One region of the Bacillus sp. AL-1R genome, then DNA from elsewhere that is predicted to be linked to it. Evidence: riboswitches for the same ligand, from Rfam matches in the RefSeq annotation. Region 1 holds a riboswitch; each other region holds the start of a gene.
The links. A riboswitch is a leader RNA that binds a small molecule or an ion and turns the genes downstream of it on or off. The one in region 1 is predicted to bind S-adenosylmethionine.
Positions count from the first base shown of each region.

Region 2: another riboswitch for S-adenosylmethionine. It lies ahead of ACSBO6_RS07995 (trans-sulfuration enzyme family protein); the one in region 1 lies ahead of mtnK (S-methyl-5-thioribose kinase).
Region 3: another riboswitch for S-adenosylmethionine. It lies ahead of ACSBO6_RS15240 (ABC transporter permease); the one in region 1 lies ahead of mtnK (S-methyl-5-thioribose kinase).
Region 4: another riboswitch for S-adenosylmethionine. It lies ahead of ACSBO6_RS09895 (bifunctional homocysteine S-methyltransferase/methylenetetrahydrofolate reductase); the one in region 1 lies ahead of mtnK (S-methyl-5-thioribose kinase).

Region 1 covers NZ_CP197469.1:1,819,639-1,827,519, forward strand. Annotated here, with positions in the region: gene ACSBO6_RS08570 (pyridoxal phosphate-dependent aminotransferase) at 1-87, opposite strand, end outside; gene ACSBO6_RS08575 (carbon-nitrogen family hydrolase) at 233-1,027, shown strand; SAM riboswitch class I at 1,079-1,238, shown strand; gene mtnK (S-methyl-5-thioribose kinase) at 1,319-2,485, shown strand; gene mtnA (S-methyl-5-thioribose-1-phosphate isomerase) at 2,492-3,541, shown strand; gene ACSBO6_RS08590 (hypothetical protein) at 3,975-4,088, shown strand; gene ACSBO6_RS08595 (cysteine-rich CWC family protein) at 4,210-4,581, shown strand; gene ACSBO6_RS08600 (MerR family transcriptional regulator) at 4,801-5,202, shown strand; gene ACSBO6_RS08605 (glutamine synthetase family protein) at 5,260-6,561, shown strand; gene glnA (type I glutamate--ammonia ligase) at 6,676-7,881, shown strand, end outside.
Region 2 covers NZ_CP197469.1:1,713,942-1,721,822, reverse strand. Annotated here, with positions in the region: gene ACSBO6_RS08005 (hypothetical protein) at 1-71, shown strand, start outside; gene ACSBO6_RS08000 (trans-sulfuration enzyme family protein) at 182-1,348, opposite strand; gene ACSBO6_RS07995 (trans-sulfuration enzyme family protein) at 1,354-2,523, opposite strand; SAM riboswitch class I at 2,606-2,709, opposite strand; gene ACSBO6_RS07990 (ATP-dependent DNA helicase) at 2,789-5,062, opposite strand; gene ACSBO6_RS07985 (YcxB family protein) at 5,265-5,792, opposite strand; gene ACSBO6_RS07980 (ABC transporter ATP-binding protein) at 6,071-7,858, opposite strand; gene ACSBO6_RS07975 (ABC transporter ATP-binding protein) at 7,858-7,881, opposite strand, start outside.
Region 3 covers NZ_CP197469.1:3,171,775-3,179,655, forward strand. Annotated here, with positions in the region: gene ACSBO6_RS15235 (ABC transporter permease) at 1-741, opposite strand, end outside; gene ACSBO6_RS15240 (ABC transporter permease) at 741-1,673, opposite strand; SAM riboswitch class I at 1,890-1,988, opposite strand; SAM riboswitch class I at 2,059-2,165, opposite strand; gene ACSBO6_RS15245 (DUF2975 domain-containing protein) at 2,665-3,150, shown strand; gene ACSBO6_RS15250 (helix-turn-helix domain-containing protein) at 3,161-3,379, shown strand; gene ACSBO6_RS15255 (GNAT family N-acetyltransferase) at 3,446-3,895, opposite strand; gene ACSBO6_RS15260 (LysR family transcriptional regulator) at 4,034-4,930, opposite strand; gene ACSBO6_RS15265 (Fic family protein) at 5,280-6,023, opposite strand; gene ACSBO6_RS15270 (hypothetical protein) at 6,165-6,377, opposite strand; gene ACSBO6_RS15275 (protein phosphatase 2C domain-containing protein) at 6,504-7,310, opposite strand; gene ACSBO6_RS15280 (zinc dependent phospholipase C family protein) at 7,549-7,881, shown strand, end outside.
Region 4 covers NZ_CP197469.1:2,107,553-2,115,433, forward strand. Annotated here, with positions in the region: gene ACSBO6_RS09890 (terpene cyclase/mutase family protein) at 1-816, shown strand, start outside; SAM riboswitch class I at 932-1,035, shown strand; gene ACSBO6_RS09895 (bifunctional homocysteine S-methyltransferase/methylenetetrahydrofolate reductase) at 1,116-2,942, shown strand; gene metH (methionine synthase) at 2,939-6,316, shown strand; gene metA (homoserine O-acetyltransferase MetA) at 6,429-7,334, shown strand; gene ACSBO6_RS09910 (homoserine dehydrogenase) at 7,467-7,881, shown strand, end outside.

The DNA of each region.
Region 1 (7,881 bases):
ACCGATTGACTGATTCACTTTTTGAACTAGTGATGCAAAAAATTGTTTTGGTAAATTGTTTAATAGTTTACTATGATTCAAGTGTATCACTCCAAAAATATAATAAAATTAATTTAATAAATCGTTTCTTAATCGAATGATTTTCATGAACGACTGTTGCAATAACTTTCACCATCATATATGCTCGATGTAAAAATGTCTATAAAATTTAGAATAGGGTGAATAAATTGTGATTAAAATTGCGTGTATTCAATGTGACGTTATTTTAGGAGAATCAAAGGCTAATTTAGAGAAAATAAGAACGCAAATAAACGAGGCACTGAAAGAAAATATTCGTGTAATCGTATTACCTGAGCTATGGACAACGGGCTATTGTCTAAAAGAAATTGACTTGCACACAGGTGAACAAGAAGCAATTATTTCTGAACTTCAGTCCATTGCAAAATCGAATAATGTACTATTGATTGCTGGTTCGTTCCCTATTGCTAGAGAAAATGGTGTTACGAATACGTTAATTGTGATTAACAATACTGGCGAGGTTGTAAAATCGTATGACAAAGTTCATTTATTCCAGTTAATGAACGAGCATCACTATCTTCAATCAGGAAAAACAGATGGTCTGTTTGAAATCGATGGATTAACGGCTGCAGGTTTTGTTTGCTATGATTTGCGTTTTCCAGAATGGATTGGCGCTCATTCGCAAAAAGGTGCAAAAGTTTTATTTTTCGTTGCCGAATGGCCAATTCAAAGAATGAATCATTGGGAAATTTTATTAAAAGCAAGAGCAATCGAAAATCAGTGTTATGTTGTTGCGTGTAATCGGGTAGGGAAAGATTTAGCGAACACATTTGGTGGAGGATCTATGATTATTGACCCTTGGGGTGAAGTAATTTCCAAAGGTAGCGTGAATGAAGAAATTGTTTTTGGTGAAATTGATCCGAAAAAAGTAGACGAAATACGAGGTACAATCCCTATTTTTGAAGACAGAAAAGAAGAAATTTACAAAAAGTTTCAAAAAAGTAATTGACAAATTAAAAATGTATAAACTAAAATACGATTATAAAATCAAATATGCGAACTCTTATTTCGAGTAGGCGGAGGGATTTGGCCCGACGATGCCCAGCAACCGACCGTAATACCATTGTGAAATGGGGCGTATTATTTACGCCTTGAGCTTAAATGCTCAGTAAGGCACGGTGCTAATTCCAACAGAAAAGAAATTTTCTGGTAGATAAGAGACGAAAGCCAATTAGTATTGCCTCTTTTCGTCTCGGAAAAGAGGCTTTTTATTTTGCAAAATTCAAAGGGGATGAATTTAGTGACTGTTATTGAACGAAAAGAATATAGACCTTTAACAGAACAAACTGCGATTACTTATTTACAAAAACTTGGCTATTTTAAAAATGAACGTTGTGAAAGTATAGAAATCGGGGATGGAAATTTAAATTTAGTGTTTAGAGTTAAACCATTAGGAAGCGAGAAAGGGTTAATTATAAAGCAGGCTCTACCATATGCAAAAGTTGTCGGTGAAAGCTGGCCACTTACTTTAAAGCGAGCTACGATCGAAAGTAATGCGACAAAAATATACAATGAGTTAATCCCATTGCATGCACCAAAAATTTTAGCGCATGATGAAGAGCAAGCTGTAACTGTAATGGAAGATCTTTCACACTTGCAAATTTTACGAAAAGGACTTATTGAGAAGAAAAGCTATCCGTTTTTAGCTGAACATATCGGAGAATTTCTAGCAAAATCATTATTTTACACTTCAGATTTCGGAGCTTCACCTGCTAAGAAAAAAGAGTTAGAGTATCTTTTTAATAATCCTGAATTATGTGATATAACAGAAAATCTTGTTTTCACAGATCCATTTTTTAATAGTGAAACAAATAGTTTTGAAGAAGAATTAACAGACGAAATTCAAGTGCTATGGAATGATGCAGATCTACAACTTGAGGTGGCAAAACTAAAATTAGATTTCTTATCGAAAAAAGAAGCGTTATTACATGGTGATTTACATACGGGAAGCATTTTCGCATCTGCAACAGAAACAAAAGTCATTGACCCTGAATTTGCATTTGTCGGACCAATCGGATTTGATTTAGGGCAAATTCAAGCAAATTTACTGTTTCAACTGTTCAGCCGTACTGAATTAAAAGACGAAATTTTCGATCATATTTTAACCATCGAAAAAGTGTTTAATGAAACATTTACTCAACTATGGGAAGAGCATAGTGTTAGACCATTTAACCAAAAAGCTCTAATTAAAGAAAAACTGGAAGGATATTGGATAGATGCAATTGGGGTTATTGGATGTGAATTAATCCGAAGAAGCATCGGTCTAGCTCATGTTGAAGACTTTGATTCCCTTGAACACCATCAAAAAATTTATGCAAAGAAAAAAGTCTTAATATTCGGAGTTCATTGCATAAAAAATAGATTTACTATTAGGAATATTAGGAATTTACTTAACGGATTGGAGTAATTATTGATGACTACATTACAGCAAATACCTGAATCATTACAATGGAACGGTGAAAGTTTAAAAATTTTAGACCAAACAAAATTACCTACTGAAATTCACTACTTTGATGCAACGACATTAATTGATGTACGTGAAGCAATCGTAAAATTACAAGTAAGAGGAGCACCAGCGATTGGTTTGGCAGCTGCATATGGACTTTATTTAGGTGTTCGAGAACTTGAAACTGAACAAATTGATGAATTTCATCAACAAGCACGATTATTAGCGGATGAATTAATTAGTGCTAGACCAACGGCAGTAAATTTAGCATGGGCTGTTGAAAAACTAATTAAAACTAGTAAAGAAGCAGTGACTGTAGCCGAAGCTAAATTAATCATCATGGAAGAAGCGATTAAATTACATATAGCAGACGAGGCAACTTGCAAGAGAATAGGTGAAAATGCTTTAACATTACTACATGACGGGGCAGCAGTATTAACTCATTGCAACGCAGGGAGTATTGCAACAAGTCGATACGGAACAGCCTTAGCCCCACTTCATTTAGCAAAAGAAAAAGGCTGGGAAATATCAGCTTATGCAACAGAAACAAGACCAGTATTTCAAGGAGCAAGACTAACATCTTGGGAATTGAACCAAAGTGGTATCCCTGTTACATTACTAACTGATAATATGGTCGGCTATTTATTGCAAAATAAAAAAGTAGATGCCGTTATTGTTGGAGCAGATCGCATTACCGCAAATGGAGACACTGCAAATAAAATTGGTACATTACAATTAGCGATTTTAGCTAACTTTTACCAAATCCCATTTTATGTAGCCGCACCTTTATCAACAATTGACTTATCAATCGAATCAGGGAATGAAATTGTCATCGAACAACGCGATCGTACTGAAGTAACACATATCGGAAATGTACAAATTGCACCGGAAGGCATCGATGTACTAAACCCAGCGTTTGACGTGACACCGAATGAATTAATAACGGCTATTATTACGGAAAAAGGAATTATTTCTAGCGATTATAAGGAAACGTTTAAAAGTTGGGAGCAATCTTAATTTGATTCAACGAAAAAGTCCCTCGCATGATTGAGGAAATTTTAATCGGTTGAAGAATGATTGGATTACACTTCTTCCCTAGGAAATAGTTATATAGTTTCGAACTATTAGATTATGTGAACTAGAATTTTCTATTAATATAAGAAACAATAGGTAAAACTTTGAATAACATAAGATAAAATAGGCCAATCCTTTACAGTATGGATTGGCTTTTTTCAGCACACCTTCTATTAATCATGAAAAAGATGTTCTAATTAAACGAATTAGTACTTTAGCTGAATTAAGCATACTGGCATTTTGTGGTAATATGAACTAGAGAATCCTTAAAAATTCTACTGAAGATGGAGTGAAATCATTTTTAATTCAAATTCTATTAGCTAATAAATATAATCGAAGAAACTGATCATTACCCGGTACGCACAGGGGAAATCGTATCCAAAAAATGGAGGAAGAATGGCTAGCGTTATCATCTACACAAGGGGTTCTATGGTTATGGGAAAACAAAGAGATAAAGAGTGTAGATGAAGCCTATTTTATAGATTTATAATCTATTAAGCTAAAAAACTACATAAAAGTCTTTATAGTGTGAAGCTAAAAAATTAATTAGTTCGGCACGATCCGCAGAGTTAGTAGGCTATAAAAGAGCACATGATTGAGGAGGGGATCTAATGGCAATTAAGCTCTGTCCCATGTGTGGTAATGGGAATAAGTGCTCAAGTGGAAAGACTTGTTGGTGTAATGATGAGTATTTTCCAAGAGAAATCTTTGATCAATTACCAAAAGAAGAGGTAAGAAAATCTTGTATTTGTAAGTCTTGTTTAGATCAGTTCAAAGAAGATAACAGAATAGAAAATATAAAACCTTCTGATATCGGACCAATAGTTTTTGGTCGTAAGAATGGAGCAAAACAGATTGATGAAGTATGTTATTGCTATGAGAAATTTAAAGATCAACTTAAACCAGGGACAGTAACGAAGTGTTTCAAAGAAAAATGTGCTAATTACTTAAGATGTACTGAAGAACTTAATAAAGAAGTTTGACCGAAGAACAAGTACGTGTTTAATCATAATTGAAGAGAATACAAATCGTTATAATCTCCAAACTAATGGAGATTATTTTTTTTAATAAAATAGTAGAATTTTTTCTAATGTTGCATAGTATAAAAAACAAATATTTTCATGTTAGATTTTCTAACATCGTATTGACAGATTATCTAACATGAATTAAAATACAAATAGATGAACGAAAGGAGCATTGCTATGAATGATCAAGTAAGACGCTCAACGCCACTTTTCCCAATCGGAATAGTCATTTCGTTAACTGAATTATCTGCAAGACAAATTCGATATTATGAAGAGCATGATTTAATTCGTCCTGCTCGTACTGAAGGAAATCGTAGATTATTTTCTTTCAATGATGTCGATCGATTGTTAGAGATAAAAACTTTTATAGAACAAGGCTTAAATTTAGCAGGAATTAAAGAAGTACTCAATTTAAAATCGTCAGAAAAATCCAAAGAAACAGTCGTTCAACAAGTCATTGTTGAAAAATCAATATCAGATGAACAGCTTCGAAAAATGCTTCGTCAAGAGTTATATCAAAATGGTAAGTTAGGTAGAACTTCTTTACGACAAGGAGATATGTCTCGATTCTTTCATTAAGTTATTGATTAAGTCCGGATTATTCTAGCTTTTATATTTATATGGGGGGAAATATAAATGAAAAAGGAAACGATTTTAAATAGTGTTGAAGAACATAGTCTTGAATTTGTACAGTTATTTTTTACAGATGTAGAAGGGGTATTCAAACATTTAGAACTACCAATCACACAAATTGAAAAAATACTTAATAATGAAACTATGTTTGATGGCTCTAGTATTAACGGATTCACAAAAATTGAAGCAAGTGATATGATGCTTTACCCAGATTTGAATACTTGGAAAGTCGACACAATCGAAAAAGTTGGACTCTTCATTTGTGATGTTCATTATCCAAATGGCACACCTTTTGAAGGTGATCCTAGAAATGTGCTTAAACGAGCAATTGAAAAAGCGACTGACAAGGGATTTACTTCGTTTAATGTTGGACCTGAACCTGAATTCTTCCTATTTAATAAGGAGGGAAATCAATTAGTTCCAAATGACAATGGTGGATATTTTGATGTAGCCCCCCTAGATAAAACAGTTACAATACGACGTGAAATTACGAAAGCACTTCAAGCTTTAGGGTTAGAAGTTGAAGCTTTACATCACGAAGTTGCAATCGGTCAACATGAGATTGATTGGAAATACGCACCAGGATTACAAACAGCTGATAATATTCAACTATTTAAATATACAGTTAAAACAATTGCTGAAAAAAATGGTTTAGTTGCTACATTCATGCCAAAACCAATTTTTGGAGAAAATGGCTCAGGGATGCATTGTCATATGAGTCTAGGAAATGATAATGGTAATGCCTTTTATGATCAGCATGATTCAATTGGATTATCTGAAACAGCACGACAATTTATTGCAGGTGTTTTAACACATGCCCGTGCAAATGCTTCAGTTACAAATCCAACAGTTAACTCATATAAGCGTTTAGTTCCAGGCTATGAAGCACCAGTTTACGTAGCTTGGTCACAAAGTAATCGTACTTGTACAATCCGAATACCGGCTGCAAGAGGTGCAGGTACAAGAATCGAAGTACGAAATCCAGACCCATCTGCAAATCCTTATTTAGCTTTAGCTGTTTTATTATCTGCAGGCTTGGATGGTATTGAAAGAAAATTAACGCCTCCAGTCGAACGTAGTGAAAACCTGTATTTGATGGATGACGTAACTAGAAAAGCAGAAGGTATTGAAACATTACCTGGAAGCTTACTTGAAGCCGTGACAGAACTTGAAAACAGTGAATTCCTACAACAGGTATTAGGAAAACACGTATTTTATTCATTCCTTCAAAACAAAAAAGAAGAATGGGATGCTTATCGATTACGTGTATCAGAATGGGAAAAAGAAACATATTTAAACTGCTAATCACTAAACTTAAAATAAAAAAATAGAAAAGTGGAAGTAGTTTAGCTCTACTTTTCTATTTTAAAGTGTGTTAGACTAATTTTGTTTGTTGCATACGAAAGGGGAACTTTTATAATGGCTAAGTTTACAAAAGAAGATATTTTCCGTATTTCAAAAGAACAAAACGTAAAGTACATACGTCTACAATTTACGGATTTACTAGGGGTTATCAAAAACGTTGAAATTCCAGTAAGTCAGCTTGAAAAAGCTTTAGACAATAAAATGATGTTTGACGGTTCTTCAATCGAAGGATTCGTTCGTATCGAAGAATCAGATATGTATTTATTCCCTGATTTAGACACTTGGGTAGTATTCCCATGGACTGCTGAAAAAGGAAAAGTAGCACGTTTAATCTGTGATATTTACAATGCAGATGGCACTCCATTTGAAGGAGATCCTCGTAATAACTTAAAACGTATGTTAAAAGAAATGGAAGCTTTAGGCTTCACAGATTTCAACTTAGGGCCTGAGCCAGAATTCTTCTTATTTAAATTAGATGAAAAAGGTGAACCAACTCTTGAGTTAAACGATAAAGGTGGTTACTTCGACTTAGCACCAACTGACTTAGGTGAAAACTGCCGTCGTGATATCGTTCTTGAACTTGAAGAAATGGGCTTTGAAATCGAAGCATCTCACCACGAAGTAGCTCCAGGACAACATGAAATTGATTTCAAATATGCTGGTGCAATCAAAGCTTGTGATGACATTCAAACATTTAAATTAGTTGTAAAAACAATCGCTCGTAAACACGGTTTACACGCTACATTCATGCCAAAACCATTATTTGGTGTAAACGGTTCAGGTATGCACTGTAACTTATCATTATTTACAAATGGTAAAAACGCATTCTACGATGAGACTGGTGAATTAGGTTTAAGTGAAAATGCACGTCACTTCATCGCAGGGATCTTAAAACATGCTCCAAACTTTACAGCTGTTACAAACCCAACTGTAAACTCATACAAACGTTTAGTACCTGGCTATGAAGCTCCATGTTACGTAGCATGGTCAGCAAGAAACCGTAGTCCACTAATTCGTATTCCTGCATCTCGTGGCCTAAGCACACGTGTAGAAGTACGTTCAGTAGACCCAGCTGCAAACCCATACTTAGCATTATCAGTATTATTAGCAGCAGGTTTAGACGGAATCAAAAACAAATTAGAAGCTCCAGCTCCAGTAGACCGTAACATCTACGTTATGTCTAAAGAAGAGCGCGAAGAAGTTGGAATCATCGATTTACCAGCAACTTTAGCAGCTGCACTAGATCTATTAAAAACAGAC
Region 2 (7,881 bases), 110 kb from region 1:
CATTGGCACTTATTGGTGCATCCGAGGTAATTCAAGAAGAAATTGGTGACGGGGAATTATTTCTTTCATAGTTATAAACGAAAAATTAAAAAATATAAAATAAATCCCACAGAAATTCCATGTGGGATTTTTAATAACATGTTTGTAGGACAATTTTAACATTTTAATTATTTTTGTTTCCCTATTCCTTCACTACTTGTTTTTCTCTTACTCCTGCATTTAATGCTTTTTTGAAGCTTGCAATCAAGTCTTCAACATCTTCTAAACCAACGGATACTCTTATTAATGTATCTTTTACACCTAATCTTTCACGAACATCAAGCGGTATAGCAGCATGAGACATCTTTACAGGGTATGAAACAATTGTCTCAACTCCACCTAGTGAAACGGCAACTGCAACGTTTTCGACTGATTGTAGGAAACTTGTCGTTTGTTCAAGCGTTTTTAATGTAAACGAAAGAACTGCTCCACCTCCAGTTGCCTGCTCAAAATGCACATCGTGACCTGGATGATTTTTTAGTCCAGGGTAAAAAACATCCTCAACCTCTTCTTGTTCTAAAAGCCAGTTTGCTAATTTTGTTGCAGTTTGTTCATATGCATCCATACGAACTTTTAGTGTCTTTAATCCTCTTAATGTGAGCCAACAGTCTTGTGGACCTAAAATTGCTCCGAATGAATTTTGAATTGTGTATAAATCATTTGCAAGTTCTTCCGAATTTACGACCGCTAGACCTCCGATTACATCGCTATGCCCTGCAATAAATTTTGTTGCACTATGAACGACAATATCAGCTCCTAAGTCTAATGGTCTTTGTAAATATGGTGATAAAAAACTATTATCTACTATGACTAGTATGTCATTTTCTTTTGCTATTTTGATTGCACTACTTAAATCAGTAATTTTCAAAAGAGGGTTAGATGGAGTTTCTAAATATAGCCCTTTTGTATTTGGCTTTATTCCATCTTTAATTTCTCGTAATTTAGAAGCATCTACGAAAGTAAAATCGATTCCGAAGCGATTTAATACTTTTGTAGCAATTCTAAATGTTCCTCCATAAACATCTTCACAAATGACGATATGATCTCCTGCTGAAAACAAAGACAATACTGATGAAATGGCAGCCATTCCTGATGAAAATGCAAAACCTCGTACACCGTTTTCTAATTTTGCAATTGTATTTTCTAACGCCTCTCTTGTTGGATTTCCACTTCTTGCATAATCGTATTTACCAAATTTCTCTGTATCAAACTGATGAAATGTTGAAGTCTGATAAATCGGTATACTTAATGCCCCTGTTGTTTGATCAATTTCGTTTCCGTTATGAATTAATTTCGTTCCAAATTGCATGCTCATCACCCCAATGCATTTTCTAAGTCATTTAATAAATCATCTATGTGTTCAATTCCCACTGATAAACGTAATGTATGATCATCTAGACCAAGCTTTCTTTTAAATTCTTCCGGCATTTCTGAATGAGTTTGCGTATGTGGATAAGTAATTAACGATTCGACCCCGCCTAAACTTTCCGCGAACGTGATGACTTTTACACTACCTAAAACTTGTTCAACTAATCTTAAATCTTTTACTTTAAATGAAATCATTGCACCAAATCCATTTGCCTGTTCCTTAATAATTGAATACCCTTTATGCGTTGGTAACCCTACATAATATACTTCCGTAACATTCGGATGATTTTCTAAAAACTTCGCAAGTACAATCGCATTTTTTTGACTATATTCCATACGTAAATGTAATGTTTTAATTCCTCTTAATATTAACCAAGAGTCAAATGGAGCTAATGTTGCACCTGTTGATTTTTGATAATAGCGAATTCGTTCATTCGTATACTCTGAATTCGTAACGACGAAACCAGCAAGCGTATCATTATGGCCACCTAAATACTTTGTTCCACTATGAACAACTACATCTGCCCCTAATTCAATTGGTCTAAAGAAATAAGGTGTTAAAAATGTATTATCAACGATCACAATAATATCTCTTTCTTTTGCAATCTCTACTACTCTTTTTAAATCAGTTACTTTCATCATTGGATTTGATGGTGTTTCAATAAAAATACCTTTTGTGTTTGGTTTAAGTGCATCAAGAATATTTTCAATTTCAGTCGTATCAACAAAATGATGCTCAAGTCCATATGGCGAATAAATTTCTTCGAATAAGCGATATGTACCACCGTATAAATCATCTGAAACAATTAGGTGGTCACCTTTTTTAAATAAGCTTAATACTGCAGTAACAGCTGCATTTCCTGTTGAAAAAGCAACACCATAATTAGCACTTTCTAATTTTGCGACAGTATTTTCGACTTCTTCTCGAGTTGGATTTTGTAATCTTGCATAATCATAACCAGTTGATTGATTTAGTCCTGCATGCTTAAATGTAGCAGATTGATAAATTGGATAACTAATCGCACCAGTTAATGGATCATAGCCCTTGTTTCCGTGAACAGCTACTGTTTCAATCGATTTTTTATTCGTTTTTAAAGCCTCTTTTGTGTTCGTCATTATAAATCCTCCATTTTAGTCAAATAAAAAAACCACTTCCTAAAAAATAAGAAGTGGTTATGTCCGCAAAATATACATATCGCTCTTATCTTCCAGGTTTTTCACCTGCAGGATTTAGCACTTTCTAGTTTTCACTAGAGTTGCCGGGTTTCGTCGGGCCAGTCCCTCCACCACTCTTGATAAGATTATTAAATTATATTGACTAGTATATTAAAAACTCTGATAATTATCAATCTTTTTTTTTCGTTATTTAAAGATTAGCTTTTCATTTCCATTCATCAGGTAATAAACTTTGATAAAGTGTACTCTTATATCGATCATCAATTAGTAATAAAGTCCCTTCATCTAATTCAGATCGAATAACTCTTCCACCAGCTTGCATTACTTTATTCATACCTGGAAAGACATACGCATAATAATACCCATTTTTTCCAACCGAATTAAAATGCTCCTTTAAAATATTTCTTTCTAAACAAATCTGCGGCAATCCTACACCAACTATTACGACACCATTTAATCGATCGCCCTTTAAATCAATCCCTTCAGAGAATATACCACCTAATACAGCAAAGCCAACTAACGTTTCCTCATTTTGACTATCAAACTGTAAAAGGAACTCTTCTCGTTCAATTTCAGTCATACCATTTTCCTGAACGATTGTTTTTATGCTAGGGTATTTCTCTTTAAATAAGTCTACACTTTGAGTTAAATATTGATATGACGGATAAAAAACTAAATAATTACCTTTTCTCTTTGTAACTTCTTTAAACACGGAATCAATTAATCTTTCTAAATTTCTATCTCGATCTTGATATCGAGTTGATAGAGGTTCGATTGTTACTTCTAGTTGCTCTTTATGAAAAGGAGAACCGATTGAAACTGTATAATCGCGACTTTGATCCCCAAGCATATCTTGAAAATATTGTATTGGCGTTAAAGTTGCTGAAAAATAAATTGTAGAGCGAAATCTTTTTATAATGTCATTTACTACTTTAGACGGATCAAGGCAAAATAATTTTAAATGAACTTCACTTTTATATAATTCATAGTAACATACGTAATTTTCATCAAAAAACTCTGCAATTTTGACAAAGTTGAGTGACTCAAAATAAGTATCAAGTAGAAGTTGTTTATTTTCATCCTCGTCCATTTCTTGTAACTTTATTTCTACAATTTCATTAAATGTATGTAGCAGTTCTATTAAATCCCCATCTATGTCCTTTGAAACTGGGGTTACAACGTCCTTCCATTTTTTTCTCAATTCAATAAATCGCTTATTTACATCATTTATTATAGTATAAAGTTCATCTTTTAAATTTTTAAATCGATTTTTTAACTCTAAAAATTTAGATTTGAATAAACTCGCAGAATACATTTCTCTTGCCCGATCAACAAGATTATGTGCTTCATCAATTAATAAAACTGAACTTCGTTTATGTTCATCAAATAATCGTTTTAACGATACTCTAGGATCAAAAATATAATTTACATCACATATAATCGCATCTGAAGAATTTAATAAATCTAATGAATATTCAAATGGACAAACTGTATGTTTTCGTGCATATTCTTCTATTTTCTCTCTAGTTAGCACTTGTTCCGAAGAAAGAATATCAAGAACAGCATCATTTATCCGGTCATAATAACCATTGGCAAATTCACAATAATCCTTTTGACAAATCGTCTCTTCTTTAAAACAGATTTTATCTTTTGCTGTAATGGTCGTACACTTTATACAAAGTCCTTGATCTGTCATGCGCTTAAATGCTTCTTCCGCAACAGTTCTAGTAATCGTCTTTGAAGTTAAGTAAAACATTCGATTCATACTATTCTCACCAATATTTTTAACGGTTGGAAAAATAGTTGAAACCGTTTTTCCTATTCCAGTTGGTGCAACAGCAAATAAATTATTACCTTCCTGAATCGTTTGATATACCGCACCTGCAAGCTTTCTCTGACCTTTTCTAAATGAAGGAAAGGGAAATTTTAATTCTTTTATTGTCTCATTCCTTAACTCAATATGATCGTATTTCCATTTTGCATAAGGATAATAAATGTCTAACATTTTGTATATGTAATTTGTTAAATCATCCTTTGTAAATAAAAGATCGAAGCTTATTTTTTGCTCAGTCAAAATATTAATATATGTAAGTCTAAGTGTAATCTTTTCAAGCTGCAATTCTTCACAAATAAAATATCCATAAACTTTTGCTTGAGCCCAATGAACAGGATATGAATTTTCATTTACTTCATCCAAATCCTTCATTGTTGATTTAATTTCTTCTATTATATATTGATCATCCTTAAGTAATAATCCATCAAGGCGGCCTTCTATCTGAAACACCAATTGATCAAATGTTATGGTACCGGATATAGGTCGTTCCTTTACATCCAGTTCACCATACTCTCTTTGGATTTTTTGATGTGCCTTTGTTCCTTCTATTAATGAAACCGAACTTTTAAATTTTACATCGATACTTCCCGCCGTATGAGCATACTCAACTAGCGTTCGAACTGATACCTTTATACAATTCTCCAAATTGAGTACCCTCCTTTTTTCCATTTTATCATAATTCTTCTTTCTTGATTAAAAATGAACTTTTAAAGAAGGTTCTCTTTACTTAAAGAACCACAAAGTAAAAAAGAAGAAATAATAAAAATAGCCCTATTACTTTTTCACAAAAAAAGTTCAAGTTATTAAATTAACTTGAACTTTCAAATTTATAAGGGTGATTTAATTATTAACAGTATAATAGTTCAATATTATTTTTTCTATAATATTGTAATAGTTTATCCATATCCTCTTTTATTGCTTCTAAGGGCACAATAATGGCTTTCATATTTGTAATATAAATATAAAAATAATCCTTTGTTCCTTTGATCTCAACTATATGATCCCACTTTATTTCATGAACACTTGATTGTGTAATTTCTTTGATCCCATTCTCATCAACCTTAAGTAAATGTTCACCCAATAGTGCTTCGTCATTTTTTTTATTTATATGCTTAACCAATTTATTTTTTGTTGAACGGTAAAAATATTTTGGAAAATAACAGAACCAAAGTATTGAAGCTGACGAGAAGGCAAGTAAGTAACCAAATAGAGGTTGATTAAAAAAGTAAGAAATAATAAATGGTATGACTAAATAAATTAGACTCACAGTAATTCGTTGTTTACGCAATGACTTTTGTACACTTTTTGAATGTTTTAAATGATGTAAATTAAATTCAATATAATCATCCAAATTAATTTCATAATTAAATTTCATAATTTACCTCCAAATTCATCATTTCTTTCATTACTATCATTCTAACATTAGGAAAAAATAGAATATAAAGATATTTTATCTACTACTGTTAAGTTGACTTTTCAAGATTCATAGAATTAATTCTTATATTAAGAATTTGTAATTATTCATTTCTAAAGTTCTAATGATAAATTTTTGGCATAAAAATGGATGTCCTAACTCTAAATAAAAAAGGGGCAGCTCAAAAGTCAGTTAACCTGACTTTTGAGGCAACCCCCAGTCTAATTAAAACAGTTCAATTATGCTCCATCATTAATGAAGCTATATTGCGCCATGTATAGCTTATAATAATGTCCTTTTAATGCCAATAACTCTTCATGTGTACCGCTTTCCTCAACATTTCCGTTTCCGATTACCATAATTTTGTCACAGTCACGAATTGTTGATAATCGATGGGCAATAACAAAAGAAGTACGACCTTCTAATAGCTTTTCGATCCCATTTTGAACAAGCTTCTCTGTATGTGTATCGATATTTGAAGTTGCTTCGTCTAATATCAAAATTCTTGGATCAGCTAGTAGAGCACGAGCAAAAGAGATTAATTGTCTTTGACCTAATGAAAGTCTTGAGCCCCTCTCGTTTACATTCGTATCATAGCCATTCTCCATTTTAATAATAAAGTCATGTGCGTGGACTGCTTTGGCTGCAGCTATTACTTCTTCATCTGTAGCATTTAATTTACCGTATCGAATATTTTCCATAATTGATGTTGAGAATAGGAATGTATCTTGCAGCATAATTCCCATTTGACTTCTAAAAGATTCTAAGTCTACTTTTTTAATATCATTTCCATCTACTAAAACTTCACCTTTTAAAGGATCGTAGAAACGACTTAACAGTGAAACAATCGTTGTTTTCCCTGCTCCGGTTGCACCTACTAATGCAATTTTTTCACCAGGATTAATTGTGAAATTTACATTGTTTAGGACTGTAGAGTTTTCATCATAACCAAAAGTGACATTTCTAAATTGAACTTCACCATTAATTCGTCCAATTGGAGGTGCATCTTCTTCACTAATAATTTCTGGATCAATATCCATAATGTCAAAAATACGATCAGCTGCCGAGAAGTTTGATATTAATGTATTATAAAAGTTTGATAAGTTCATAATTGGACGCCAGAACATGCCAATATACATTGAAAATGCGATTAGCGTTCCAACTTCAATTTCTTGACTAGTTACAAGCTTATATCCAACATAAAATACAATTACTGTACCAACACCCCATGATAGCTCAACTAGTGGCCAGAAAAAGTCATTCATTTTTACCGCTCTCATGAATGATCCCATTAATTGAGAAACTTTTTCTTTGAAGTCCTTTTCTTTATCTTTTTCTTTCGCAAAGGATTGAACTACTTTTATTCCTGAAAAATCTTCATGTATAAACGCAATTAAATTTGAGCGTTTCTTTCTGTAATCATCCCATCTTTTACGTGCGCGTGTTTCAATATAAAACATAGCAACTGCTAAAAATGGAAGAATTGATACTGATGCGATTGCAAGTTTAACATTTAAAATAAACATTACGACTGTAACACAAACTAAGCTTAGTAATTCCGGAATTAATGTTTGAATACTTTGGTTGAATAAATTTTGGAGAGCACTAATATCCCCCATTACACGAGCCAAAATTTTTCCTACTGGACGATTATCAAAAAACGTAAAAGATAGTTTTTGAATATGAGTGTAAAGCTCGTGACGAATATTGACTAAAATATTATTCGTCACCGAGCTAATCATCGTCCAGCGTATTTTTGAAGCAATCATTGCTAAGAAATTTAGTGCTAATAATACAACTCCGATCATTATTAGCCCTTTTACATCGTGATTTTTAATATTTGTATCAATCGCTACTTTTAATAAATATGGGTTTAATATTCCAATTACCATTACAAATAACATTAAACAAATAACGGTAAATGTTTTTAATTTATAAGGTTTTAAATAAGTCCCGAGCCTAAGAATAAGCTCGGTTTTACTCCGATTTAGTTGGTCTTCATCACGATTTATCGTATTTTGTGCCATTATAACACCCCGCTTTCTACTGT
Region 3 (7,881 bases), 1.4 Mb from region 1:
AGCAAATATAGCGTGAGGAATCGTAAAGGTTAAATTTACAATAATAATTCCCATCATATTCGGAATAAGATGTTTTAAAATTATATTCCAATGTGATGTACCAAGCTTTTGTGCAGCGAGTATAAATTCTTGTTGTTTTAATTGTAGGACCTGTCCTCTAACGATTCTTGCCATTCCTACCCAGCCTGTGATTGATAACGCTAAAATTATCGTACCTAGTCCTGGCTTCATAATAACCATTAAGAGGATTACAACTAGTAAATACGGTATCCCATAAAGAATTTCCACAATTCTCATTAAAACACTATCGATTCGATCTCCTATTTTACCTCTGCCAACCATATAGCCTGAAATTCCCCCTACAAATACTCCAATCAATAAATCGATTAAAGCTGCAGAGAATCCGATAATGAGTGATATTCTAGCACCAGCCCAAGTTCTTGCCCAAACATCCCTACCTAAATCATCCGTTCCAAACCAATGTTTGCTTGATAAAGATAAATTGCCTTGAGTTAAAGATTGTTTACTTGGACTATACGGAACCATATGTGGTCCTACAATTGAAAGGATAATAATGAGTGTAAGTAAAATAAATCCAACTACTGCAAGTTTATTTTTAGCTATCTTTCTAAAAATCTCATTCGCATAGGTTTCCTGGGGTCTTGAAATATTTTGTTTCTGTATAGTCGACCGATCGATCTTGCGAAAGAGAGTGTCGAGATTCGTTTCGGGTTGATTCATTATGATTCATCTCCCTTTCCAAATTTTATTCGTGGATCAATCAAACGATAGGATAAATCGATTACAAATAACGTACCGATCAATATAAAACTATAAAAAATAGTAGTACCTAATATAACTGGGTAATCTCGATTGAAAATGCTATCTACAAAATATTTACCAAGACCTGGGATGGCAAATATCTTCTCAATTACAAAAGTTCCAGTAATGACAGCTGCAAATAAGGGACCAATAAAAGAAATAACTGGAATTAACGCGTTTCGTATACCATGCTTTATGACAATCTCAAATGTTGAAAGACCCTTAGCTTCTGCAGTTTTAATGAAATTCTGACTTAAAATCTCGATCATACTAGTACGGACAAATCTAGTAATTATTGCGATTGGACCTACCGTTAAAGCGATTGTCGGTAAGATAGAATGACTCCAGGTCCCCCAAGATGCTACTGGTAAGAGTCCCCATTGAACACTAATATATTTTATTAATAATGGAGCTAATATAAAGCTAGGAACCGAAATTCCAATGATTGCTATAAACATTGATAAATAATCAAGTAACCTATTATGCCTTAACGCTGCAATCGTTCCTAATCCAATACCAACCACGCAAGCTATTAACAATGCTTGAATTCCTAACAATGCTGATGGTCCAAATCCCTCTGCAATTAATGTGTTTACCCCTCTCGATTTCGATTGAATAGATGGACCAAAATCAAAATGTAATAAATCTTTAAGATATAGTAAGTATTGAACATATAGCGGTTCATCTAAATTGTATTTAGCCCGCATATTCCTAACAATTTCCTCAGGTAATGATTTTGCATCCGATGCAAATGGATCACCAGGAATAAGATGCATAATGATAAAAGTAAGCGTGATAATAATCCAAATCGTGAGGATCATAGTTGTTAATCTTTTAAATAAAAATCTCATTTTCAGTATCTTCCCCCTTTTAAAAACTGGTTTATATGTAGAACACCTAATTTGGTGGCAACAACAAATGAAAATATAAAAACCATATTAAACACATAAGAATACTTGGTTATATAATCAAAAAATTTCCAACACTTCTTCTTTAAGCTCCACATTCATAAGATTTATTCTTAAAAACCTCTCAACACAGACAAGTTGAGAGGTTTTTACTAACTCTACTTATCTTTGGGATCTCCCTTGGAATTGGCACGGTATTACAAAGAACCCGCTGCCGAGGTTTCATAGGGCCAGTCCCTCCACCTCTCTGGATAAGAAATTTTATTTTGTTTTAAAGATGAAAAAAATCCCCTTCTAAGATAGAAGAGGACTTGTTTTTCATCTACTCTTCTTATCTTTTCAGGGCTATACCCTGATGGAATTAGCACAGTGTTCATATAGAACCCGCTGCTGAGGTATCATAGGGCCAAGTCCCTCCACCTCTCTGGATAAGAATTATTTGGTATGTACTTTATAAATTGATTGAACCAAGATTAACCGATATAAAAATTCGCGTCAACCCATTTGCTAAATGTTCGATTTTTCAGTATTTTTTGGGAATTAATTCCAAATTATTGTAGAAAACCTTGTTACTCCAAACAATATAATTTATTATCAAATCTAACAAGTAACAATACTTTAGCCATTTACCTTATATATTTATCTTGATTCTTTCTATTAAAACCTTAAATACAACAAATTAACGATTAAAACCAAATCGGTAATTATTATATTAAAAAATTAATTTTGTTTTTTAATTGTTGTAAAAAAACAATTAAATCAATTCACCTATTCTCTTTCATATTCCATTTCAATCTACTCTTTTAATTTATTCTCAGTATTTTTGCGCTTTTATATAACATTCTAAATAAAATAAAAAACAACATATTTTTATTGTTAATCGATAAATAATATAATAAATTCATCTTGTTATTAAAAAAGTGAGGTATATAATATGAATGGTAAAAGAGGTTCAACTACATTCTTAAAAGCAATTATTTTTCTTGTTGGAATTGCAGTGCTTGCTTTATGTATATTTTTGGTCCCAAATATTGCGAATTTCGTATCTAAATTGTATCCAAATATGACTGCAATAAAATATCTCGTTTTCCTCGTAATGTATGGAGCTGCTGTACCTTTTTATTTTGCTCTCTATCAGGCTTTCAATCTTTTACGCTATATTGACGACAACACAGCATTCTCCGAAATTTCTGTAAAGGCGTTAAAGAACATAAAGTACTGTGCGATTGCAATTAGTAGTATCTATTTATTAGGAATGCCACTCATTCATTTTATAGGGAGAAAAGTTGACCCTCCCATCGGTTTATTGGGACTAATTATCATATTTGCTTCGTTAGTTATCGCCGTTTTTGCTGCGATCCTCCAACAGCTTCTACAAGAAGCGATTAACATAAAATCAGAAAATGATTTAACGGTCTGAGGTGGATGGTATGGCAATAATTATTAATATTGATGTGATGTTAGCAAAACGCAAAATGAGCGTAACAGAACTTTCAGAAAGAGTTGGAATTACGATGGCGAATCTTTCCATTCTGAAAAATGGTAAAGCAAAAGCGGTTCGTTTCTCAACATTAGAAGCAATCTGTAAGACATTGGATTGTCAACCAGGTGATATTTTAGAGTACAAAGTTGACGAAGATACTCCGTAAAAGTAGACAATAATTTAGGGATAGCTTACTTGCTATCCCTTCTTTCTTTAGGAACATTCAAAGATGCTATATTTCTAATATTACTGCTATTTCTTTACCAAATCGATCGCCATGATCAATAAATCCAAGACTTGAATATAAATTATGTGCTCCTAAGTTTTCAGGATGATATCCTACAACAATTCTTTTGGCATTTGTTAGTTTAATCATTTCCTCGATCATTAACTGAGTTGCAATTTTACCAAGTCCTTTTTGTTGAAAATTCTTATCTATCATTATTCTATAAATCCAATATCCATCTAGCTCTTCTTTAGTAGTATTAAACATTAAAAATCCAACCGCCCTACCTTCAAAATAAATAGCATATGGCTTTAGTGAAGTTTCAAATTTCGATTGAGCAATCGAGATTGCATTCGGCTCGATGTGACTTTTTTGATTTTCAGATACCTCTAAGAGACAGCATTCATACCAATTTTCTGCATTTAGTTCCACAAGTTCTACATTTCTTTCCTGCATAGTTTCTCCTTTGTTAAAATCATTTGAGCTTATTTGCCCTATCAATAATTTTAACAAATTTTACCAATATTAATTTAGGCCGTTTATCCTAATTCGACCATTCAATTTATAGATAATAGACAAAAAAATAACCTCTCATCATTGAGTGGCTATTTCTTTCACGATTTCGATAAATTTTTTACTTATAATTGAAAGCTTTTTGTTTTTTGGATAGATTACCCATAAATCCTTCAAAACGTGTTCATTATTTTCTATGTAAGGAATAGATTTTAAGATTCCACTTCGAATGTATGGATGTAATTTAGCGCCTGACTCAGTAGAATAGACAAATACATTATGCTCTTTAACAGTCTCTGTAAGAATATTCATACTGTTTGTTGTTAATCTAATTTTATTTTTATTTTCTTTAATTAACTTAGAATAATAATAATCAGAATAGATTGAATAGCATGCTGTATCCATTTCGAATACATCAGCTTTGGTTACGTAGTCAAGATGATAGAGTGGGGAGTTTTTTCCTACAACAACGTGAATACAATCAGTCCGGATTAATTCATAGTTAATATTTTTTTCACCTTTTAGTATCTCTAAATCTTGAGGGAAAAAGCAAAAATCATATTCAGTATGTTTTATTGTTTCCATTATTTGCGGTGGATCTTTTTCTACGATTTCAATCGTTACATTGGCATGTTCTTCTTTAATTCTGTTCAATGCTCTTTGAAGTACATCTGCAAAAGTAGGCGCAGCGACTATTTTCAAATGAATCTTTTTATTATTTTTGTAATCATATATCTCTTCATTTAACTTACTAATAATTTCTAACACTTCACTAGCTCTATTTATTAAAATCTTTCCTTCTTCTGTTGGAAATGTTCCTTTTCTAGAACGGTTAAAAATACATATTCCCATTTCATGCTCTAATTGGGAAATCGATTGACTTAGTCCTGAACTTGTAATATGCAATTTTTCCGCAGCTTTAATGATTGATTTCTCGCTTGCAACTTTCACGATGTATTCCATTTGCTCGAAATTCATAACTTCTCCTCAAATAAGAGTGTACACACTTATATTTTCTTGTAATTGAATATAGTATTCATTCTATCACGAAAAAGTAGTGCAATTCAAAAACGTATCATTTGTGTACTTCAAGTGTAGGATTATTATGTCTTACTAAAAAAAGGGATGAGCGACTAATCCCCCTTCATTGGTCAACTAAAGCACTGCTGCGATTATTGAACAATATTAACTTTTTTGTAAATAAACCCATTGGTTTTTTGAAAAAAAATAGAACCATCCAATTAGAACAAAAAAAGAATCAACTAAATTGTCGATACTTTGTTTAAACTAATTCATTTAGCTTCTAGTTATTCGAGTGCTAAAAAATTTAAAACATACTTAAATATTCTCTTAGATTATCCTCTATACAATCTATAACCAATTTCACAAAATTATCTGTTTTGCCTGTCATACTAGCAAGCTCCAAAGCTTCATAATATTGAATCCGTTTAACTGGATCTGCTTTTATGATTGCTGGAGGATATCCATGTTGCATCAATATAAAATTCATTAGTAAACGCGCTGTTCTTCCGTTCCCGTCGGAGAATGGATGAATATAAACAAATTTAAAATGTAATAATGCAGCAAGTTCAACAGGATGCAAAATATCTTTACTTACCTCATACCAATGCATTAGATTATCCATTTCTTGTTGGACAAACATATGTTCCGGCGGACGATGTTCACTACCTGATATTCGTACATTATTTTTCTTATACTTACCAGCGTTTTTATTATCTATGTTTTTTAATACAAGGCTGTGAATGTTTTTCAGTGTATAATGACTTAATTCTTCTTTCTTTGTTACAATATCCTCTACATATTCAATCGCTTCCACATGGTTGATTGCTTCAAAATGTTCTTTTAACCGCTTACCACCTATTGTTAGACCTTCTTCAATTACAATCTTCGTCTCTAATAATGTTAAAGTATTTCCTTCAATGGCATTTGAATTGTATGTCCATTCAATTAAGTACACATCTCGCATATTCTTAAGTACAGCTGTAGGGATTGGTCGCTTACTATCTAATTGTTGCTTTAATTCATTGATTAATTGAAAGTCATTCGCCATACTTCTTAGTTCCTATCAGTCTGTAAATTTCATCAATATAGAAACTCTTCGGTCAGCTAAAAAAAAGAATCTCTACATATGTTCAGAGATTCTTACTTATTATTAGTTTATGTTACTCCAATTTTTCTTTTCTTTACTACCTTAAAACCATTTATCAAATTTAGATTCAAAGTATTTCCTTTCTTCATTAGTCATTATCAAAGGGGATATAACCATATAACCCAAGATTGCTGCTGTAATAGAAAAAAAGAAATTCGCCATTAATTCCATATCTTTTTGCCAAAGAAATAAAAATCCGAATACAATCACTCCTATTAAAACACTTAAAATGCCTTTTAAAATACTTTTATTCAATGTAACGCCTCCCCATGTAATAATTCAATTATACTATGCATGTTAAAATCTTCCATTTTTTTTATAAAAGTTTTTCTTTTAACTGATTGCGACAATATCCTCTACATATTCAATCGCATCCACAGTCTAAAAACGAATCATGATCCCAGTCTTATCATCAGAATAAAACTTACTTTTCAACTCTTCCATTTCTAATCGTTTTGAATATTCTTCCAATCCTATCTCTTTCATTACTTTAAAAGTATAGATCAAATCAAATTTCGGATGAAATAATCCATCACTAATTAGTAATATTGATTTTAAATTGTTTAAATCAATAGATCCTAATTGAATATAGTTTCCAACAGCTTCGGTTCCATTTGCAACTGTATACCCATTAACTGTATTCGCCATGCTTCGATTATAGATAAGTTGATTTTTAATAGACTGATAGTATGATTCATCTGGTAAAATCAGCCCTTTCTTCCGATCCTTTTCTCGCCTTATTTTTGCTCTACTACTAATATCCTTTACGGTATCTTTCGTTAGAATTTTAATTTCCCCATTATGGTATTCTGCTAAAATCATACAATCTCCAAGTTGAGCAAATGATAAACTATTTTTTTCAATTTTTATAATGGCAACACATGTTGACCACAGTTCTTCAGGGCGATTTATGTCTATGTTATTTAACTTCATTTCTTCCATCAGTCTTCTATTTGCTAGAATAATTCCTTCTGATAGAGGCATTTCAGCCCTAAAATGATTTTTAAAATACTTACTAAATAAATTCGAAGCAATATATGCACCATTCATACCATCAGCATTCTTAAATGGAGAGATTGGAGTTGCTCCATCAAAAACTCCATATACATTTATTTCACTGTTTACTACCATTGCATCCTCGGATACTTTTTTTGATAGAGATACTCTCGCACTAGTATGAATCTCCATATTTTTCACCTCCGAAAAGATTCACGAATGGGTTTTCAGGTCTTTAAATGAATATGGAATACAAAAAGGATTATGTACTTTTTCTATTTTAATTGTCTAACTAATCACTTCCATGATCAGTAAACAATTACCAAATTTTAACAAATTATCATATAACAGAAATATTTCTTTAACAAAATCTTATTATACTTAATTATTGTTGCTTATATGACAACAAATACAAAAAAGAAGGTGTCTTATGAAAAAACGTATTCAATCAAAAAAGCTATTATCAGTAGTTGCTGGAAGTGCACTTGCAATCACTTCATTATTTTTAAATGATCAGAAAGCATTCGCGTGGTCTGATGAGGACGTTCACAATCAAGCTCATAGCACACATCATTTTATCGTAAATGGCAGTGTCAAACTTATAGCCGATAATACGAACCCTGCAATAAACAAGCCTTCCACATTACTCAATCAGTTTCGCGAACGTTGGGAACAGGGCTTATACGATGCGGATCACATTAATCCTTTTTATGATACGGGTACATTTATGTCTCACTTTTATGATCCAGACACACAAACAAAT
Region 4 (7,881 bases), 290 kb from region 1:
AATGTAAGTCCTGGTGGTTGGGGTTTTTCCGATGTTAATTCTTTTATCCCAGATAATGATGATACTGGTGCTGCTTTAAGGGCATTAGCAAGAAGCGCTTTAGATCAATCCACAATTCATGATCGTTGGTTAAGAGGGGTACATTTTTTACTTGGACTTCAAAATGAAGATGGTGGTTGGGGAGCATTTGAAAAAAATGTAACGAATAAGTGGCTAACATTTGTGCCAATTGAAAATGCAAAAGATGCAATCATTGATCCTTCCACTGCAGATTTAACAGGTCGCATTTTAGAATTTATTGGATATTATACGTCCATTTCAAACGATGACCCGATTGTGAAAAAGGCAGTTGATTGGCTTTTAAAAAACCAAAAAAGAAATGGCAGCTGGTATGGTAGGTGGGGAATTTGTTATATTTATGGAACTTGGGCAGCGATTACTGGTCTTAGAGCAGTAGGGATTCCTAAAAATCATGAGGCAATTAAAAAAGCTGAGAAATGGTTAGTTAGTATTCAAAACGAAGACGGAGGGTGGGGAGAATCGGGTCTTTCAGCTGTTAAAAATAAATATGTTCCTTTAAAATATAGTACTCCTAGTCAAACAGCCTGGGCAGTTGATGCTTTACTTTCAATTCGCAATAAAGAAGATGAAGTAATTAGAAAAGGAATTAAATTTTTAACGAATCAAACTGATTTGACTAATAAAGCATTAACTTACCCAACAGGATTAGGCTTACCCGGTCAGTTTTATATCCACTATCATAGCTATAATGAAATTTATCCGCTATTAGCACTAGCACATTATAAAAATAGTTAAATAATACTATTATGTTAACAAAATATATTTATTTTTGAAAATCTTTCCATAAATGTCTTTTCTTTAACATATAAATATAGTAAACTGTTTTATATTCAATATAACAACTAAATAATCCTTATCGAGAGCGGTGGAGGGACTGGCCCTATGAAACCCGGCAACTTTAGCGAAAGCTAAAAAGTGCTAAATCCAGCATGTTTAAAACATGAGAGATAAGGCGTAATCTGTACTTTAACGTCATTCTCTCATTTTGTTGAGAGAATGGCGTTTTTTATTTTATATAAACGGGAAGTGATTGAATGGGCTTATTGGAAAAGTTAAAGGATGGAATTGTTTTAGGTGATGGCGCAATGGGAACACTTTTGTACTCTGGCGGACTTCACAGTTGTTTTGAAGAACTTAATATTACTGAGCGTGATCGGATCATTCATATACATGAACAATATATAGATGCTGGCGCAGAAGTGATTCAAACTAATTCATACGGTGCTAATGCCGGAAAACTGAGACAATATGGTTTGGAGAAGCTTGTTAAGCAAATCAATCAAATGGCTGTTAGAAATGCTAGAGCGGCTTCAAAAGGAAGAGCTTTAGTAATTGGTGGGATCGGTGGAATGAAATATGTAGGTTCTACTTTTACGACAGCTTTAGAACGTGAGATGATGATACTTGAGCAAGCTTCAGCCTTACTAGAAGAAGGCGTAGATGGGATTATGCTTGAAACATTTTATGATGAAAATGAATTATATGATGCTGTCAATCTATTAAGAGGAAGAACCGATTTACCAATCATTGCCCAAGTAACACTACAAGAAATTGGCGTCATGCAAAGTGGGCAATATATTGAAAAAATTCTTCCTAATTTAGTAGATTTAGGTGCAGATGTAGTCGGAATCAATTGTCATCTTGGACCTCTTCATATGCTGGAGTCATTAAATACAGTTTCATTACCGACAAATGGTTATTTATCGGCATTCCCAAATTCAGGATTACCGCTATACACTGAGGGGAAATACGTATACAAATCGAATCCAGAATATTTTGAAGATATGGCAAAACCATTTATTGAACAAGGTGTAAGATTAATCGGTGGATGCTGCGGTACAACACCAGCGCATATCGCTGCTTTACGAAGTAAGATTGATACTTTACAGCCTGTTACAAAAAAAGAAGTGAAAAACAGAGCAATTAAAATTACAATTCCAAAGCAAGTAGAGCAAAAGAATGAAACGCTAGCAGAAAAGGCAAAAAATAAAACGACAATCATTGCAGAGCTAGATCCGCCAAAAACATTACAAACAAGAAAGTTTTTTGAAGGAGCGAAGGCATTACATAGAGCAGGGGCTGATGCAATCACCTTAGCAGATAATCCTTTAGCTTCACCTAGAATTTCGAATGTGGCGATGGCATCCCTGCTTCAAAGACTGGATGTACCGGTCTTGACGCATCTAACTTGTAGAGATCGGAATATGATTGGACTCCAATCTCATTTAATGGGGTTAGCAACTTTAGGATTAAATGAGGTTCTAGCTATAACAGGTGATCCAGCAAGGGTAGGAGATTTTCCAGGTGCAACTTCAGTTTATGATGTAGCATCACTTGAACTGATTCGAATGATTAAAGAAATGAATGAAGGTAGACTTTATTCCGGTAAGAGCTTAGGAAATGGAACAAGATTTTCAGTCGCTGCTGCTTTTAATCCGAATGTCCGAAAATTTGATGCAGCAATTAAAAGGCTTGAGAAAAAGGTCGAGGCGGGTGCGGATTATTTTTTAACACAGCCAATATATGATTTTGAAACGATTGATAAATTATATGAGGCAACACGTCATATAAAACAGCCAATTTTTATTGGAATTATGCCACTAGTTAGTAAGAAAAATGCTGATTTTATCCATTATGAAGTACCAGGAATTACTTTATCAGAAGAGGTAAGAAATAGAATTTCATCAGTTGAACCAGAAAGAGCAGTTGATGAAGGTAAACAAATTGCGAAAGAGCTAATTGATTATGTTAAGGATAAATTTAACGGGATTTATTTTATCACTCCATTTTTGAAGTATGAAATAACAGAGGACTTAATTCAATTTACTAAAAGCAGCAATAAAGAGGAGATCCAACTATGAAAACTTTAGATGTAGCATTAAAAGAAAAAATATTACTTCTTGATGGAGCAATGGGAACGATGATCCAGCAAAGAGACTTAACAGCAGAAGACTTTGGTGGAGAAGAATACGAAGGCTGTAACGAATATTTAGTTGTTACAAGACCGGATGTAATACAAGAAATTCATGAGGAGTATATAGCCGCTGGGTCTGACATTATCGAAACAAACACTTTTGGAGCAACAAATATTGTTTTATCTGATTATAATTTGCAACATTTAGATATTGAACTAAATGAAATTGCGGCAAAGATTGCAAAGCAAGCAGTTTTAGCATCTGGTAAAGAGGTATATGTAGCAGGTGCGATGGGTCCAACAACAAAAGCAATCAGCGTAACAGGTGGTGTGACTTTTGATGAATTAATTACTGCATATAAACGTCAAGCAACTGGCTTAATTAACGGTGGTGTAGATGTTTTATTAGTTGAAACTTGTCAAGATATGAGAAATGTGAAAGCAGCTTGTATCGGAATTAGTAATGCATTTAACGAATTAAATAAAAAATTACCAGTTATGATCTCAGGAACGATTGAACCGATGGGGACAACATTAGCAGGTCAAACAATTGATGCTTTTTACTTAGCAATTGAACATATTTCTCCAATTTCAGTTGGATTAAACTGTGCAACAGGACCTGAATTTATGAGGGATCATGTTCGTTCCTTGTCAGAGCTATCTGAGACATTTGTTTCATGTTATCCAAATGCTGGTTTACCAGATGAAGATGGACATTACCATGAATCACCAGAATCTTTAGCGCACAAAGTACGTGATTTTGCTGAACAAGGTTGGATCAATATTATAGGTGGGTGCTGTGGAACGACACCTGATCATATTAGAGCAATGAAAGAAGCAGTGAGTGGCATAACGCCTCGTCAACCTAAAAAAAGAGAAGAACATGCGGTTAGTGGTTTAGAATCACTTTGTTATGACGATAGTATGAGACCACTTTTCGTCGGTGAAAGAACAAATGTTATTGGATCTCGTAAATTTAAAAATTTAATAGCTGATGGAAAATTTGAAGATGCTTCAGAGATTGCTAGAGCTCAAGTGAAAAAGGGTGCCCATGTCATCGACGTATGTATGGCAGATCCTGATCGTGATGAAGTTGAAGATATGGAAAATTTCCTAAAGCAGCTAGTTAATAAAGTAAAAGTACCTATCATGATTGATTCAACTGATGAAAAAGTAATTGAGTTAGCACTTACTTATATTCAAGGTAAAGCAATTATTAATTCGATAAATCTTGAAGACGGAGAGGAACGATTTGAGAAAATTATACCTCTCATTCATAAATATGGTGCTGCAGTCGTTGTTGGTACGATTGATGAAGATGGGATGGCTGTATCGGCAGAGAGAAAATTGGAAGTTGCAAAAAGAAGTTATCAACTATTAACTCAAAAATATAAAATTCGTGCAACAGACATTATCTTTGATCCGCTTGTTTTCCCTGTTGGAACAGGTGATACGCAATATATCGGTTCAGCAAAAGCGACAATTGATGGCATTAAACTAATTAAGGATGAATTTCCTGAGTGTTTAACGATTTTAGGTTTAAGTAATATTTCATTCGGATTACCAAATGCTGGGCGTGAAGTGTTAAATGCAGTTTTCTTATATCATTCTACAAAAGCTGGACTTGATTACGCGATCGTAAATACTGAGAAACTAGAACGATTTGCTTCAATTCCTGCTATAGAACGTGAGCTAGCTGAGAATTTATTATTTCATACGTCACAAGAAACATTAGATAAATTTGTAGAGCATTTTAGAAATTCAGTAAAGAAAGAAGAAAAACCAAAAGAACAACTTCCAATTGAAGAAAGATTAGCCGCGTGTGTAGTTGAAGGATCAAAGCAAGGGTTAATAGAAGATCTTCAAGCTTGTCTCGATCGTGGTGACACACCGTTAAATATTATTAATGGCCCACTTATGACTGGAATGGATGAAGTTGGAAGACTTTTTAATAATAATGAGCTAATCGTTGCTGAAGTATTACAAAGTGCTGAAGTAATGAAGGCATCTGTAAACTTTTTAGAGCAGTTTATGGAGAAAACTGAAAGCTCTCGAAAAGGAAAAGTCATTTTAGCAACAGTAAAAGGTGATGTTCATGATATCGGAAAGAACTTAGTTGATATTATTTTGACAAATAACGGGTTTGATGTTGTCAATTTAGGCATTAATATTCGACCAGATGATTTAATTACAAAGATTCGTGAAAACAAACCAGACATTATTGGATTATCGGGCTTATTAGTAAAATCTGCGCAACAAATGGTTATTACAGCAGGTGACTTAAAAAGTGCAGGAATAAACACACCTATATTAGTTGGAGGCGCTGCATTAACTAGAAAATTTACTGAAAACCGTATTCAGCCAATTTACGATGGATTAGTTGTTTACTCAAATGACGCAATGACTGGATTAGATTTTGCAAATAAAATTGTTAATCCTATTGAATTAAAAGCATTAGAAGAAAAGAAAAAGGCAATTAAAAAAATAGACAACATAATTGAAGTGCCTGTTCCTGAAATTAGTACAAAGAGATCAGCCATACAAAAGTCGGATTGTCTTGTTCCTTCATCTTTAAGTAAAACGGTTATAAAAAATATTCCAGTAGCTCAAGTGGCACCGTTTATTAATTACCAAATGCTAATTGGTCATCATTTAGGAGTAAAAGGTAAATGGGAAAATCAAGAACGTGGCCAAGAGTTATACGAGTTAGTTCAAGAATTCTTAAAAGATGGAAATGAATATTTTGACTGTAAAGTAATCTATCAATTTTTCCCTGCTCAAAGTGATGGCAATGATGTCATTATCTATGATTCTGAAACGAAAAAAACAATTGAGCGCTTTCAATTTCCAAGACAAAGAAAAGAGCCAAACCTTTGTATAAGCGACTTTTTAAATCCGGTTGGTGAAGAGATGGATTATGTTGGGTTCTTCTCTGTAACATCAGGCCCACGAGTAAGAAATATTGCTGAAAGATTGAAACAAGAAGGGGAATATTTAAAGAGTCATGTTTTATTCTCATTAGCGCTAGAATTAGCAGAAGGTTTAGCCGAGAAAACGCATATGCTGATGAGAGAAAAATGGGGATTCCCAGATCGTCCAGATTTCACGATGTCTGAGCGTTTTAAAGCAAGATATCAAGGAATCAGGGTGTCATTTGGTTATCCTGCTTGTCCAAATCTAGAAGATCAAGAAAAGCTATTTAAGTTAATTAACCCAAATGAAATTGGGATTAATCTGACAGAAGGATTTATGATGTTACCAGAAGCATCTGTAACTGCAATGGTATTCTCGCATAAAGATGGAAGATATTTTTCGGTTTAAAAAGAAAGAATAATTATTCATTTGAATCAATAAAACAAAAATTTAAAGGTAGTAGAAATAATTCATGCATCAATCTACTACCTTTTTCCTAAGAAAAAGAGGAGTGGAAAAAATGCCTGTAATTATTAATCAAGATTTACCTGCTACTGAAATACTAACAAAAGAAAATGTTTTTTATATGACGAAAGAGCGAGCGGAGTCACAAGATATTAGGCCGCTTCAAATAGGCATTTTAAATTTAATGCCAACTAAAATTGAAACGGAAACACAATTATTACGTTTAATTGCTAATTCCCCTTTACAAGTAGAGGTCGATTTAATCGGTACGGAATCGTATAAACCTAAAAATGTTTCAGAGGAGCATGTTTCAAGCTTTTATAAAACAATTTCACAAATTCAAAATTCAAAATATGATGGCTTTATTATTACCGGTGCACCGGTTGAGACAATGGAGTATGAAGAAGTTGAGTATTGGTCGGAGCTTAAAGAAATCATGGACTATACAAAAGAAAATGTAACTTCTACATTGCATATATGTTGGGGTGCACAAGCAGGTCTTTATCATCACTACGGTGTTCCTAAATATACATTAGATCAAAAAATGTTTGGTGTTTTCCCACACTCAGTAGAGGATCGCTTTGTGAAACTAGTGCGTGGCTTTGATGACGAGTATTATGTACCTCATTCAAGACATACTGAAGTTAGGAAGGAAGACATCGATCAAATAGGAGAATTGAAGATTTTGAGTTTATCAGACGATGCAGGTGTCCATCTTGTTACTAATGAGGATGGAAAGCAAATTTTTGCAACTGGACATCATGAATATTGTATAAATACTTTAAAATCAGAATATGAAAGAGATGTACAAAGAGGAGCGGAAATTGCTATTCCAAAAAACTATTTCCGAAATGATAATCCGAAACAACCACCAATTGTACGTTGGAGAAGTCATGCGAATCTACTTTTCTCTAATTGGTTAAATTATTACGTTTATCAAGAAACCCCTTACAATTTATAATGTTATATTTTAAGTTTCATAATTTTGTCAAATACTAAAAAAAAATAATTGGAAAATTAAAAAAAGTGTTTGCTATTTTCATAAAACATTCCCATAATGGAAATAATATCAAATTTTAACGGAGGAGATCATATGAAGGACTGTATATCTATCGGCCTATTAGGACTTGGAACTGTTGGAAGTGGTGTTGTAAAAATTGTTGAAGATCATCAGGACAGATTAGCCCATCAAATCGGTTGTTCTGTTCAAGTAAAAAAGGTTCTTGTAAAGGACCTTGAAAAGGAACGTTCAATTTCAATTCAAAAGGATTTATTAACAACAAATGCATATGAAATTTTAGATGATGCTGAAGTAGATGTTGTTGTAGAGGTAATGGGTGGAATTGAAGATGCAAGAAAATACATACTCCATGCTCTGCGCAATAAAAAACATGTTGTCACAGCTAATAAAGATTTAATGGCTTTATACGGTACTGAATTACTCCGTGTAGCAAATGAAAATAAATGCGATTTATTTTATGAGGCTAGCGTTGCTGGTGGAATCCCGA